Regions from separate parts of the Ruegeria sp. HKCCD4315 genome, predicted to be linked through region 3. Evidence: riboswitches for the same ligand, from Rfam matches in the RefSeq annotation. Region 3 holds a riboswitch; each other region holds the start of a gene.

Region 1 (2,198 bases), on a different contig from region 3:
CCTGCTTCGACTTCGCGGTCGAGATTGTCATCGTCCAGTCAGACGCACTTGCAGCTTCACAAGCCCCTGCCAGAAAGTCCTGAAAAAACGGATTGTGCCGGTCCGGTTCTTCACTGTTGATGACCATGGCAATGGCACGCACGCGCCCCGTTCGAATAGCCTGAGCATGGCTGAGCGGGCGATACCCCATCTTGCGCGCCGTCACCTCAACACGCTTTCGCGTTGATTCTGAGATGTCGGAATACCCGTTCAATGCACGCGACACGGTGCTTTTCGAAAGGCCAAGGTGATGTGCCAATTCGTCAAGCTTCACCCGCCCACCGGACGCGGCGCGCTGGGACCGGATTTGTCGCTGTTGCAATTCGGGATTCGCCATCATTCTTTCATTTAACTGTTCCGAAACCGGTTTCGGCAATCAAAAAATTAATTCCAGCAACCCGCTACGGACAATCCCCGCAATCAACGAACAGGTCACAACACCAACACTTAGACATCACCGCAGCCGATGAGTTTAAAGCGGAACACCTCCGGAATTCGCAGATGACCCTTCCAATGCCGCAATCGGGAGTTGACCGTGCTCAAGTTTTTCTGTCATCAACGCGCCATGTTCGGTTCCGGGGAGTCACCCGGAGGCAATAGGGAATGCAGTGCGGCACATTCTTGGCCAATTCTGCAACTGCCCCCGCAACTGTAAGCGGCGAGCGAGACTGATTACGCCACTGGGTCACACCCGGGAAGGCCAGTTAAGCGTTTAGACCCGCAAGTCAGGAGACCTGCCGAACATGCGCCCTCGGAAAGGGTGCTCATCATCGGCGACGGGGTGTGCGCCGGATCTGTTTGCCCGATGGGGCAAATAGTTTCGCATTCACCCATGTCAAAAACCAATGCGTGCCGGGGAAGGCGCGACGTGAGAAGGACGTATTTGTGAAACACTTTTTGTTGGCCGCGGCCGCTACTGCGGCGCTGCCCGCGCTGGCTCAGGCTCATTTCTTGCTGGAATACACCGAGGATACCATGATCGAGCGTCCGGGCGACGTTCCTGTCAAGTTGGTCTTCTGGCATCCGTTTGAAGCCGGGCACGTGATGACCCTGGAAAAGCCAGAAGAATTCTATGTGATCCACAATGGTGAAAAGACCGATCTGCTGGGTACATTGGAAGAAACCACATTCGAAGGCCCCGAAAACAGCGCCAAGGCATTTCTTGGTTCGGTCCCGGTTAAGCGGTCCGGCGACTATGTGCTGGTGACGGTACCTGCGCCTTACTACGAAGAATCCGAGGATATCTATATCCAGCAGATCACTAAGGCTTACCTGAACCGCAATGAACTGCCCACCGACTGGAATCAACCGCAAGGGCTGGCGACCGAAATTCTGCCGTTGAACAAGCCCTATAACGTCATTGCAGGTTCCACCTTCACCGGCCGTGTACTGAGCGAAGGCGAGCCGGTTGCCGGTGCTGAAATCGAAATCGAATACATGGCAGCTGAGCCCGATCTGGCGGGAAACGGTGCGAAAGATGCCACGGCATCCCCACTACCGGGCGGCGCATTGGTCGCGATTTCAGATGAGAACGGCTATTTCACCTTTGGCGTACCGAAAGCGGGTTACTGGGGTTTTGCCGCTTTGGGTGCGGGCCCAAAAACCGAACATGAAGGCAAAGAACTGAGCCAGGATGCTGTGATCTGGATCCGCGCCTGGGATCTGGAGTAACCCCTATGCACATCGTGGACGGAGCCCTTTCGAACCCAGTTGTGATCGGCGGCGCAATCGCAGCGGCTGGCGGCATTGCCATAGGGCTGAAATCGCTGGACCTGGACCGCATTCCCACGGCGGGCGTGCTGTCGGCCAGCTTTTTTGTAGCCTCGCTGATCCATGTGCCGATCGGCCCGTCCTCTGTGCATTTGATACTGAACGGTCTAGCTGGGCTTTTGCTTGGCTGGGCCGCTTTTCCTGCGCTGTTTGTTGGCTTGCTGCTTCAAGCCGTGTTTTTTGGTTTTGGCGGTTTGACTGTGCTTGGGATTAACACGGTCAACATCGCACTTCCGGCGGTGCTGACATGGATGATCTTTGGCCGTCTGATCGCACGCGGCTCTCCGCTGCAGGGCGCTGTTTGGGGCGGCATCAGCGGAGCATTTTCGATTGCAGCCACTACGGCCCTTGTCGCTGTCTCTCTGGCTCTGTCTGGTGACGAATTCCTA
Region 2 (2,198 bases), on a different contig from region 3:
TCACCCGAACAGATGCGCAGCCCAGTGGCGCAAACGATCCGCAGCCGCGGGTTGGGGTGGGACATCACCGACTACGCTCAGGGCCGGTTTGATGAACTGGGCCTGTTTCTTTTCACGCTGCGCAACGGCGAAGTGAATGATTTGCAGTCTGGGCGCGGGATGCTTTACGCAGAAAAATTGCTGATTTCGAAAGACAAACAACTGTCTCCGATGCATCGCCACATCATCAAGGCAGAGGACATCATCAACCGTGGCGGCGGCGATCTGGTGATGGAGATTTATGCATCGGACCCAGAAGGTGGCATCGACCGGCATACGCCTGTCACAGTGCCCAGCGATGCCTGCCCTGTTACGTTGCAACCAGGTGAGCATCTACGCCTGAAACCAGGGCAAAGCGTAACCCTGATGCCCGGAGTTTGGCACGCGTTCTGGGCCGAGCACGGTGATTGCCTTATCGGCGAGGTTTCGACTGTGAATGATGATCGAACGGATAATGTGTTCGAAGATCCGATCCCTCGATTTTCAAAGATTGAGGAAGATGCCGCGCCAGATTTCCTATTGGTTTCCGACTACTGACGTAAACCGGGTTGACAATAACCGACAGACAACTGGGCTGAGCCCAAGTGATTTCGTCAAACGCCACTCATTCTCTTGCTTGACAAGTCCAGCACCACGAGACTAGCTGAGCGGGATGGTTCCGTAAGGGATGAAAATGGGAATACGGTGCGGCACAGTTTTTTTGCCAAGTCCGTGACTGCCCCCGCAACTGTAAGCGGAGAGCGACGCCATTACGCCACTGACCCCGAAAGGGTTGGGAAGGTGGGCCGAGCCTTGACCCGCAAGTCAGGAGACCTGCCATCCGATGTTCAACCAACCCGGGGCGGGGCGTCCTGGAAGGAGGCTTTGATGGCACGTTTTTCGCGTGTTTACATTGGTAGCACCTTCTGTCCGCGCTTGGTTTCAAGCGGAGCGGACAGTGTTAAAGGTGACTGACAGAAATAAGCTCTTCTTCAATACCTACTGCGCTGAGGCATCCCGCGGTGCCGTTAATTCAATGCCACGTTACGTTATAACATTGCATATCAATCCAACCCGCAGTAAGCGCTACATGCAATGACGAAAATCGCTGATCATTTCATTCTTGTGTGTGCGACCTGCACAGGTGCCATGTCCACCGATCAAGTGACTGGCGCACTGGCGCAAACATTGCCCGAAGGATTTGCAATTCGAACAGTTGATTGCATGGCAGGTTGTTCCCGACCAACCACCATTGGCCTTCAGGCACCGGGCAAGGCGCAGTATCTGTTTGGAGACATCGACACGGAATTGGATCTGGACGCAGTGGTGGAATTCGCCGGACAATACCGCCTTAGTTCCGATGGCTGGACAAGTGCAACCGAACGCCCGCCCGCGTTATTCACCAAGACCTTGTCCCGAATACCCGCCCTGCCAACCGAGAGGGTGTCATGAGTTTTCTGTCGGTCGAGGGTCTCGAATATTACGCTTTGAACGGCGATGTCCTTTTGCAGGACGTGTCCTTCGGCTTGGAGGAGGGCTCGATTCTGGCAATTGCGGGTCCGAATGGCGCGGGAAAAACAACACTGCTCAAGTTGCTTTGCGGAATAGAACGTATTGCACTGGGTGATGTGCTTATAAGAGGCAAAAGCTTGCGCACCTTGTCCGCGCATGAGCGTGCCCGAACCATCGCGGTCGTAGGCCAGCAAGAAATGCCAGACGGTCGGTTGCGTTTGCGAGACTATGTTGCGCTTGGGCAAATCCCGATTCAGGCGGATAAATCGGCAACCGAGCACAAGGTAGATCTTGATCGAGTTCTGGAAACAACCGGATTGTCTCATCTTTCCCGCAAGCCGATGAGCCAGCTATCGGGTGGCGAGCGACAGCGCGCTCACATCGCGCGCGCTTTGGCACAAAACCCATCCCTGTTGTTTCTGGACGAACCGACCAATCACCTGGATCCAGACGCCAAGGGGCACATGTTGTCCTTGGTGGCCGAGCTGGGCGTCACGGTGGTCATGATCGTCCATGATCTGGTCATGATCCCGGAATTCGCCACGCATGTGGCCTTGATGAAATCCACACGCCTGACGGGTTATGGGCCCGTCAGCGACGTGCTGACCTCAGAACGTGTTCGCGACACCTTTGGTGTGGATTATCTGTGCTTTCAGCATGAGGGCCGC
Region 3 (2,198 bases):
TTCAGTATGACCTGACTTTCCGTTTCATGCACAAAGGACGTACCGGACGAGATTTTTATCGCCTCATATGTCGTGTTGAGATCCATGCCCGCCGCCTTTGCCGTGACCAGCGCTTCGGCGCAAGTGATCAGGTTGGCTGTGGCCAGATAGTTGGTCAGCACCTTCAAAACCGAGGCAGAGCCCAATTCACCCGTGTGCAAAACACGCCGTCCCATGGTGGTCAGAAACGGCAGAATCCGCTCAAAAGTCGCACGGTCACATCCCGCGAAGATCGAGATATTGCCGGTGGCCGCCCGATGGCACCCGCCCGAAACCGGGCAGTCCACTGCCGCGCCTCCGCGTTCGATCACCTCGGCCCCCAAACGCTTGACCTCGGCCTCATCGGTTGTCGACATCTCCATCCAGATTTTGCCGGGGCCCACTTCGGGCAGCATCTTTTGCATGACCGCATCTGACGCCGCAGGCGATGGCAAGCAGGTGATGACCGCATCGCAATCGCGCATCAACTGTGCCGGGCCTTCGGCTGCCTTTGCGCCAAGGGCGACAAACGCGGCCACCAGATCCGCGTTCAGATCATGTACCGTCAGATCAATACCGTTCCGCAGCAAGGATCCCGAAAGCTTGCCGCCAACGTTTCCCAACCCGATGAATCCTACTTTCATATGTCGCCTCTCCCTGCTGGCTTGTACCTGTCATGCGATCACGGATTTATCTGACCATTCATGCCGCCCAACGACAACCACAGGTCGCTTTTCACACCCGCCTCCTGATGTTACGCGCAACGCGCTTGACAAGCGGGCCAGCGGTGCCGCATGACCCATTCGTTGGTGTCGGCAAGAGCCGATGAAAAGGGAATGCGTCAACGGATCTTCCGCCAAACGCAGCCGCCCCCGCGACCGTGACCGGAGAGGGTGCCCAATGCCACTGGCCTAGGCCGGGAAGGCGGGACATCCGACAGAGGACCCTGACGTACCGGGCCTCTGACATCCGCAAGCCGGGAGACCTGCCAACACCCGAAGTTGAAACCGGGCGGGGTGTTCCGGTATCGGGTCCATGTTGCAACACGTGGCCCGCTTGAAACCCCGTCCCCCGCGAAGAGGATTTGGGGGGATGAGAGACATGACTGAGACCACACCGGTCGAACTGCTGGTCTGCACGACCTGCCGCCGCGGGCTGCCCATCGAAGACGATGCGCAACGCCCCGGCACTTTGCTGCACCAGGCATTGGAACAAGCCGAACTGCCTGAAGGCATCACCCTGAAACCTGTCGAATGCCTTTCGAACTGCGATCAGGGCTGTTCTATCGTGCTGCGCGGTGGCCCCGATCGCTGGACCTTCGTTTACGAAAACCTGAACGAAGTGGACCATGTCGATGTAATCGTCGACGGCGCAACCAAGTATCTGGCCACCGAAGATGGCCTGGTGAAATGGCGCGAGCGCCCTGAACATTTCCGCAAAAACTGCGCTTCGCGCATTCCCCCGATTGGAGCCTGACATGTCGAATCTCGAAAAACTTCCCGTCACCGTGATCACCGGCTTTCTGGGCTCGGGCAAAACCACGCTGGTCAAACACCTGATGCAGAACCCGCAGGGCAAACGTCTGGCTGTTGTCGTCAACGAGTTTGGCGATGTGGGCGTGGATGGCGATATCCTGAAATCCTGCGCCATCCCGGATTGCCCTGCGGAAAACATCATGGAGCTGGCAAACGGCTGCATCTGCTGCACCGTCGCGGATGACTTCATCCCGACCATCGAGGCGCTGATGGCGCTGGAACCGCGCCCCGAGCACATCCTGATCGAAACCTCTGGCCTCGCCCTGCCCAAGCCGCTGCTGAAAGCGTTCGACTGGCCGGATATCCGCTCAAAGATCACTGTCGATGGCGTGATCGCTCTGGCCGATGCCGAGGCCGTCGCCGCCGGTCGCTTTGCCCCGAATGTCGAAGCTGTCGATGCCCAACGCCTCGCCGACGACTCGATCGATCACGAAACGCCCCTGTCCGAGGTGTTTGAGGATCAGATCTCTTGCGCCGACATCATCCTGTTGACCAAGCCTGATCTTGCAGGACCCGAAGGTGTGGCCAAGGCCAAGGAAGTCATCGCCTCCGAAGCACCGCGCCCCCTGCCTGTTGTCGAAGTCGCCGAGGGCGTTGTGGATGTCCGCGTTGTACTGGGTCTGGAAGCCGCAGCCGAAGACGACA
Region 4 (2,198 bases), 2.0 Mb from region 3:
GGGTGGGACCATCTGGTCATCTTCAAAAGTAAACAGATCCACCGGTTTTTCAGTTTCTGTCCAACGCGCATCAGGCAACCCGGCTCCGATCTCGGGCATGTAACTCGAAGGAGCGGTGCACCATTTACGCCATTGCCAGTAGACCGATGCCGGCAAATCCGCACCAAAACCGATTGCCTTTCCGGGTAAATACCCAAGCGCTTTGACCAGCAATGGGGCGTGCCCATACCAGAACACCCCGGCCAATCCACGGTAGGGCCATGGGTGATCGTTCAGGGTCACAAGCCCAGAACACACACAAATCATCCGGTCGATTTTGTCGATATCGGGCTGTACGGGTCCCAGCATGGCACCTACAGAATGACCAATCGTCCATTGTTGTGCACCGGGAAAACGCCTGCGCATTTCCGCCCGCGCCGCCGGCATATCGATCAAGGCCCAATCGGCCATTGTCGCACGTGCATCCTTCATGCGGCCGGTCAAAGAGTGCCCGAAGTCCCGGTAATCATAGGTTAGGCACGCCATGCCGCGCTCAGCGGCCAGCCAACGTGCGAAGTGGCGATAATAGTCGCGTGGCACGCCTGTGGCACTGTTCAGCACAACCACTGTGCCGGGTTCCGACAACGGTCGGTACAAGCGCGCTGAAAGGGTTGATGACCCGGACGGAAAGAGGAACTCTTCGGTCAAAACCGTCTGTTCTGTATCCAACATGATCCCTGACCCTGCGCCGAAGACAAAGTTTCTTACTTCAATAATTGAAACTCTACGCGGGAAGTTTTTACCCATCCAGCATGACCAAACGTCGGGGACAAAGATCCGCTTGACTCGGAACCGGATCAGACGCTAGCGATTGTGTGATGGTTCCTGTCCCCCACAAGGGGTCGGGATGAAAAGGGAACACGGTGCGGTTCCGTCTGGTCATCCGGACGCTAACCAATGCCGCGACTGCCCCCGCAACTGTAAGCGGTGAGCAAAGCCGAAACGCCACTGGCCCCGAGGGCTGGGAAGGTCGGCAAAGCCATGACCCGCAAGTCAGGAGACCTGCCATCGAAACTGAAACCGAAACTCGGGCGGGGTGTCCGGGCAGGTCCTGACTGCACTTCGCTGTCCCACCTGACCCGATCCTTCTGTCCACCACGCGCGGAGGGCGCAGGATGATCTGGAAGACAAAGACGCATGAATACAGCGCAACGGTATGTCAGCGGACGGGCAAAACCTGCCCCGCCCTGGCGCGGCTGGCGCGCTCGATCTCCGAGGCCATGACACAAGCTTCGGCTGCCACAGGCGACGACTTCGAGTTTGACGGTAGTAGTGAGCTTTCACATTGCACAAAAGGGTGTCAGGCAATTTTCCAGGCACAATCAGACAGTGTTCGCGTGTTTTGTGACACGCAGCCCAACGCAGCAATTGAGGACCTGAACCTCTATGCTGATCTGATTTTTGGAAACACGTTCCGCACTCTGCCATCTGGCATCATTGCAAACCCACCCTGCGCGATGATCGAGGTTGCAACGCTACGGCCCCGGAAAACCGTACACGCACCCGAACAGCTTTCGGCCTGAGGTCACACCACCTGCGCCGGGGAAACCCGGGCCGCCCAAGCCAGCTGCGCGTCTGTTTCCACAGCACAGGGGCGCAGCGAGCGCAGACGCTCCAGCGCCTTGTCAGCCCGTTCGCCGCACTCGACCATCAGACGCAGGACAACCATCCCCGACCTGCCACAGCCGCCCCGACAATGCACCAGCACTCGGCCTCCTCCAGCCAGGGCATGCCGGGCGGCGGCGCTAACTTCTGGCCACGCCTCTTCAACCGCCGCCGTTGGTGCGCCAAAGTCTTCGATCGGCAGATGCACCCACCGGCTGGCGCGGCTTTGAATATCGCTGCCAAAATCCTGCGCCCCGTGCTGAAGCATCTCGACATCCGTTGTCATTGAAATGACAATCCCCGGCTTCCACGCGGCAATCGTATCCAGATCCGTCTCATAGTCCCCGCCATGTCCGGGTATAGACGTCAGGGCCAGCGTTCCTCCTGCGACTTGCAGGGCATAGATAACCAGCTGCGACATGAACGTGTGTCCTCCACCAGGAACTCTTTACAAAAATGAGTCTTAAATTTTGTTGGAACAGCTTAGTGCGAATCCGGTCGGAATCTAAATCAAAAATCATCGCGCCTCGCAGTGGACGCGGAAGGCAGCGGCC

What was found. Region 3 has a riboswitch for cobalamin ahead of GS646_RS05280 (DUF1636 domain-containing protein). Riboswitches for the same ligand answer to the same signal wherever they lie in the genome.
Region 1: it holds a riboswitch for cobalamin, as region 3 does, so the genes downstream of both, GS646_RS19055 (DUF4198 domain-containing protein) here and GS646_RS05280 (DUF1636 domain-containing protein) in region 3, are expected to answer to the same signal.
Region 2: it holds a riboswitch for cobalamin, as region 3 does, so the genes downstream of both, GS646_RS19935 (DUF1636 domain-containing protein) here and GS646_RS05280 (DUF1636 domain-containing protein) in region 3, are expected to answer to the same signal.
Region 4: it holds a riboswitch for cobalamin, as region 3 does, so the genes downstream of both, GS646_RS14995 (hypothetical protein) here and GS646_RS05280 (DUF1636 domain-containing protein) in region 3, are expected to answer to the same signal.

What each region holds. Positions count from the first base shown of each region.
Region 1 covers NZ_WVRN01000002.1:245,094-247,291, reverse strand. The annotation lists gene GS646_RS19060 (LacI family DNA-binding transcriptional regulator) at 1-376, opposite strand, end outside; cobalamin riboswitch at 593-796, shown strand; gene GS646_RS19055 (DUF4198 domain-containing protein) at 925-1,710, shown strand; gene cbiM (cobalt transporter CbiM) at 1,716-2,198, shown strand, end outside.
Region 2 covers NZ_WVRN01000002.1:446,632-448,829, forward strand. The annotation lists gene GS646_RS19930 (D-lyxose/D-mannose family sugar isomerase) at 1-576, shown strand, start outside; cobalamin riboswitch at 676-875, shown strand; gene GS646_RS19935 (DUF1636 domain-containing protein) at 1,114-1,470, shown strand; gene GS646_RS19940 (ABC transporter ATP-binding protein) at 1,467-2,198, shown strand, end outside.
Region 3 covers NZ_WVRN01000001.1:1,064,474-1,066,671, reverse strand. The annotation lists gene GS646_RS05285 (NAD(P)-dependent oxidoreductase) at 1-662, opposite strand, end outside; cobalamin riboswitch at 809-1,026, shown strand; gene GS646_RS05280 (DUF1636 domain-containing protein) at 1,120-1,494, shown strand; gene cobW (cobalamin biosynthesis protein CobW) at 1,496-2,198, shown strand, end outside.
Region 4 covers NZ_WVRN01000001.1:3,024,293-3,026,490, forward strand. The annotation lists gene GS646_RS14990 (hypothetical protein) at 1-711, opposite strand, end outside; cobalamin riboswitch at 842-1,064, shown strand; gene GS646_RS14995 (hypothetical protein) at 1,155-1,562, shown strand; gene GS646_RS15000 (dual specificity protein phosphatase family protein) at 1,565-2,065, opposite strand.